Regions from separate parts of the Stenotrophomonas sp. AC248 genome, predicted to be linked through region 2. Evidence: riboswitches for the same ligand, from Rfam matches in the RefSeq annotation. Region 2 holds a riboswitch; the other holds the start of a gene.
What was found. Region 2 has a riboswitch for glycine ahead of ACZ0AE_RS17910 (trimeric intracellular cation channel family protein). Riboswitches for the same ligand answer to the same signal wherever they lie in the genome.

Region 1 (2,194 bases), 760 kb from region 2:
GAACGCGCCGGCCGCCGCCAGCCGCAACAGGCGTGGGTTGGAGCCCATGCGCAGGTAGCTGCGCAGCAGTTCGCGCATCGACAACGGCGTGCGTGCCTCCACTGGGTGGGTTTCGGGCAGCCACTTGCCGGTGGCCAGCAGCAGCACCACCCCGAACAGCACCAGGAACCAGAAAATCAGCGGCCAGTCGCCCCCGCCCAGCAGGATCCAGCCGCCGATGATCGGCGCGATCGCCGGGGCCACGCCGAAGATCATCGACACCTGGCTCATCAGGCGCTGCGCGTCGGCCCCGTGGTACAGGTCGCGGATCACGGCGCGGCCGACGATCACCCCGACCCCGGCGGTGACGCCCTGCAGCGCGCGGAACACCAGCAGCGTGGTCATGTCACGTGACAGCGCGCAGCCGATCGAGGCGCCGATGAACAGCACCAGCCCGCCGATGATCACCCGCTTGCGCCCGAACGCATCGGACAGCGGGCCGTGCGCCAGGCTCATCAGGCCGTAGAACAGCAGGTACACGCTGATGGTCTGCTGCACCGCGACCTGGTCCACCTGCATGCGCTCCCCCAGCAGCAGGAAGGCCGGGAAAATGGTGTCGATCGAGAACGGACCGAACATCGCCAGGCCTGCGAGCAGCAGGGCCAGGCGGCGGGTCGAGGGCGAGGCGGGCGTCATGCGGTCTTCCGTCTGGGCCATGCGCGAATGCACGGCGGGCGCCAGCCCGGAACGGGCGGCGCCAGATGAATACGAGGATCCGGCCATGATAGGCCTTTGCCGGCCCCCGCACCATGCCAACGGTCCCATTCCGGGGCGTCTGGCGTCCCCCATTCATCCCGGGTAGGGCCGCAGCCGGCAAGGCCGCTGGGCTATAATCGCCGGGCTACATGGTGGGAGAAGCGGCGCTTTGTTTTGAAGCACCCGCTGCCGAAGGCGCAACGCCCGTAATCGCTCAGGCCCGATACCACCCGCATCAAAACTCTGGAGAGACCGGCCAGTGCCGGCGCCGAAGGGGCACGAAGCACGCAGATGCGCGCTTTTAAACTCTCAGGCAAAAGGACAGAGGGGCACCCAGGAAGACCGCAAGGTCCGGTGGTTCGCGCGCGTCTGCGATGCACCCCGACCCGGCAGCCTTCCGAACGTGCGTGCCCACTCTTCGAGATGCCAGCCATGTCCCAGAACACCCCTTCCCTGCGCGAGCTTGAACACAGCCACGCGTTCGTCGAACGCCACATTGGCCCCAACGACGCCGAAATCGCGCAGATGCTCGACGTGGTCGGCCACGCCTCGCTGGACGCGCTCACCGATGCGATCGTGCCCGCCGGGATCAAGTCGCCGGCGGCGCTGGCGTTGCCCGAGTCGCTGACCGAAGTGCAGGCGCTGGCCAAGATCCGCGCCATCGCCGACAAGAACCAGGTGTTCCGCACCTTCATCGGCCAGGGCTACTACGGCACGCTCACCCCGAACGTGATCCTGCGCAACGTGCTGGAAAACCCGGCGTGGTACACCGCCTACACCCCGTACCAGGCCGAGATCTCGCAGGGCCGCATGGAAGCGCTGATCAACTTCCAGACCCTGTGCGCCGACCTGACCGGCATGGAAATCGCCAACGCCTCGCTGCTGGACGAAGCCACCGCCGCGGCCGAAGCGATGACCCTGGCCAAGCGTTCGGCCAAGAGCAAGTCCGACACCTTCTTCGTGCACGACGCGGTGCACCCGCAGACGCTGGAACTGCTGCGCACGCGCGCCGAGCCGATGGGCATCGTGCTGCGCGTGGGCACCCCGGCAGAAGCCATGGAAGCCGAAGCCTACGGCGTGCTGCTGCAGTACCCGGACACCTTCGGCCATGTGGGTGACTACAAGGCGCTGGCCGATGCCGTGCACGCGCGCGGCGGCCTGGTTGCCGTGGCCACCGACCTGCTGGCGCTGACCCTGATCGCCGCGCCCGGCGAATGGGGCGCGGACATCGTGGTGGGCAACTCGCAGCGTTTCGGCGTGCCGTTCGGTTTCGGCGGCCCGCATGCCGCGTTCATGGCCTGCCGCGACGCCTACAAGCGCTCGATGCCGGGCCGCCTGATCGGCGTGTCGGTCGACGCCCAGGGCAACGCAGCCTACCGCCTCACCCTGCAGACCCGCGAGCAGCACATCCGCCGCGAGAAGGCCACCTCCAACATCTGCACCGCCCAAGTGCTGCTGG
Region 2 (2,194 bases):
CGGCGTCACCGTGCCCAGCGCCTTCAGGCGCACCACCAGGTCTTCGCGCACCACCGTGGCCACGCGCACCGGCGTGGCGGTGCTCGCGGGTGCGGCTTCGGCGGCCGGCGCGGGCGACAACACGCGCCAGGCGATCACGGCGGCGGCCAGCACGGCCACGACCAACAGCGGTTTGAACAGACGACGGGAACGCGAGGGGAGCGGGGCAGACATGGGGCATCCTGCGCGTGCGCCACACGGCGAACGCGTCCATGGTTTACCGGCCCGTGGGGGCAGGCGAGGCGAAGTGGGGTTGTCTGGCGGGGCCGCTGGTCGAATGCCGCAGCGTGGCTGGATACCGACCCGGGAGGGGCGGGGGCGTCATGGTACCGCGTGTGGGTGCCTGCACTCACATGACCTTGGTCATGGGGCGGGACGGTCGGGTGCTACCGGTGCATTGAACGTTCCGTTCAATGCACCTCGTCGCGATAGACGAACTTGGGCATTTCCCATTTGAAGTGGATCGCCAGCAGGCGCAGCAGGAAGCCGCCGCCCAGGCACCACAGCGTGGCCGCGTTGATCGACACGCCCAGCTCCAGCAGGCCCAGGTAGGCCGCGCCGGTGAACAGGGTGATCACCGCATACAGTTCCTTCTGGAAGATCAGGGGGACCTCGTTGCACAGCACGTCGCGCAGCACGCCGCCGAAGGCACCGGTCAACATGCCCGAGATCAGCACGATCGGCGCGGCGTGGCCGGCATCGCGCGCCACCGCGCAGCCGATCAGGGTGAAGCAGATCAGCCCCAGTCCATCCAGCACCAGGAAGGTGCGGCGGAAGTGGTGCATCCAGCGCGCCACCCAGGTGGCGATCAACGCCGCGCAGATGGTGAAGCCCAGGTACTCGGGGTGCTTCACCCAGCCCAGCGGGTAGTGGCCCAGCACGATGTCGCGCAGCGAGCCACCGCCCAGCGCGGTGACGCAGGCGATGATGACCACGCCGAACAGGTCCATGCGCCGCCGTCCGGCGGACAGCGCGCCGGTCATGGCTTCGGCGGAAATGGCGATGAGGTAGATCAGGGAGAGCAGCATGGGGGAGGCTCCGGGCACGTCAGGCGGGGACGGAAGCACGCACATCGCACGCCAGCGCGGGGCACTGTCGTGAGGGTGGGATTCCGTTGCCGCTCCCGCTGTCCTTTTGCCTGAGAGTTCGGTGGCCAAGGCCACGTGCCCCTTCGGCGGGTCATTGAAGACCTCTCTCCAGATCGGCGTGCTGGATGCATGGTTGGTGGCGTTCCGAGCCACCGGCCTGAGCGATTATGGGAGCCTGCGCCTTCGGCGGGTGCCAGCGTGGCACCTCTCTCCTGCATCCGGGGCGGATTCTAGCAGCCGCCGGGCGCTCTCCGGTGGATAATCCCGGTATGCCCGCTGAACCCGCCCCCTGGTACGTGTACCTGCTGGAATGCCGCAACGGCAGTTACTACGCCGGCATCAGCAACGACGTGGACGCCCGCTTCCAGGCCCATCTGGCCGGCAAGGGCGCCAAGTACACCCGCGCCCACCCGCCGGTGAAGCTGCTGGCCATGCGCGCCTACCCGGACCGCGCGACCGCCTCCAAAGCCGAATGGCAGCTCAAGCGCCAGCCGCGGGCGCGCAAGCTGGCGTGGCTGCAGGCCACCCCGTAGCGCCGGGCTCCACCCGGCTGCGCGTGACGCTGGCTCGCCGTCACGGCGTAGGCCACAATCAGCCGACCACCGGGAGGGAACCAGGATGTTCGATCTCCAACGAAAGCCGCTGACACGGACGCGCACGACGTGGCTCCTGTCGCTCCCCACGCTGCTGCTGGTCGGCCTGGTGATCGCCGCGCCTGCATCGGCGGCCACGCCCGTGAACGCACTGCGGTATGGCGACATCGCCCCGGCCGATTCCTTCCGTGCCGCCTACGCCCCCGATGCCATCGCGGCCGCGCGCACGCCGCTCGACCGGGCCAAGGTGCCTGCCAACCTTCGTGGCCTGGTGCCGCTGGCCGAATACTGGGGCATCGGCGACGACGTCCTCCGCGAGATGATGCAGGAGGGGGAGAGCCCGGCGAAGAAGAAGGCGATGGCCGATGCGGTCAACCCGCACAATGCGGCGATCACGGCCTGGCTGGACAGTTGGCCGCAGGGCGAGCCAATGAGCGACGAGGCGGCCGCCTTCATGTACATGCAGCTGGGCCT

Region 1: it holds a riboswitch for glycine, as region 2 does, so the genes downstream of both, gcvP (aminomethyl-transferring glycine dehydrogenase) here and ACZ0AE_RS17910 (trimeric intracellular cation channel family protein) in region 2, are expected to answer to the same signal.

The regions. Positions count from the first base shown of each region.
Region 1 is NZ_OZ409840.1:3,209,756-3,211,949, forward strand. It holds gene ACZ0AE_RS14635 (multidrug effflux MFS transporter) at 1-675, opposite strand, end outside; glycine riboswitch at 969-1,070, shown strand; gene gcvP (aminomethyl-transferring glycine dehydrogenase) at 1,159-2,194, shown strand, end outside.
Region 2 is NZ_OZ409840.1:3,974,580-3,976,773, reverse strand. It holds gene ACZ0AE_RS17915 (MdtA/MuxA family multidrug efflux RND transporter periplasmic adaptor subunit) at 1-213, opposite strand, end outside; gene ACZ0AE_RS17910 (trimeric intracellular cation channel family protein) at 450-1,067, opposite strand; glycine riboswitch at 1,158-1,249, opposite strand; glycine riboswitch at 1,258-1,352, opposite strand; gene ACZ0AE_RS17905 (GIY-YIG nuclease family protein) at 1,397-1,660, shown strand; gene ACZ0AE_RS17900 (hypothetical protein) at 1,746-2,194, shown strand, end outside.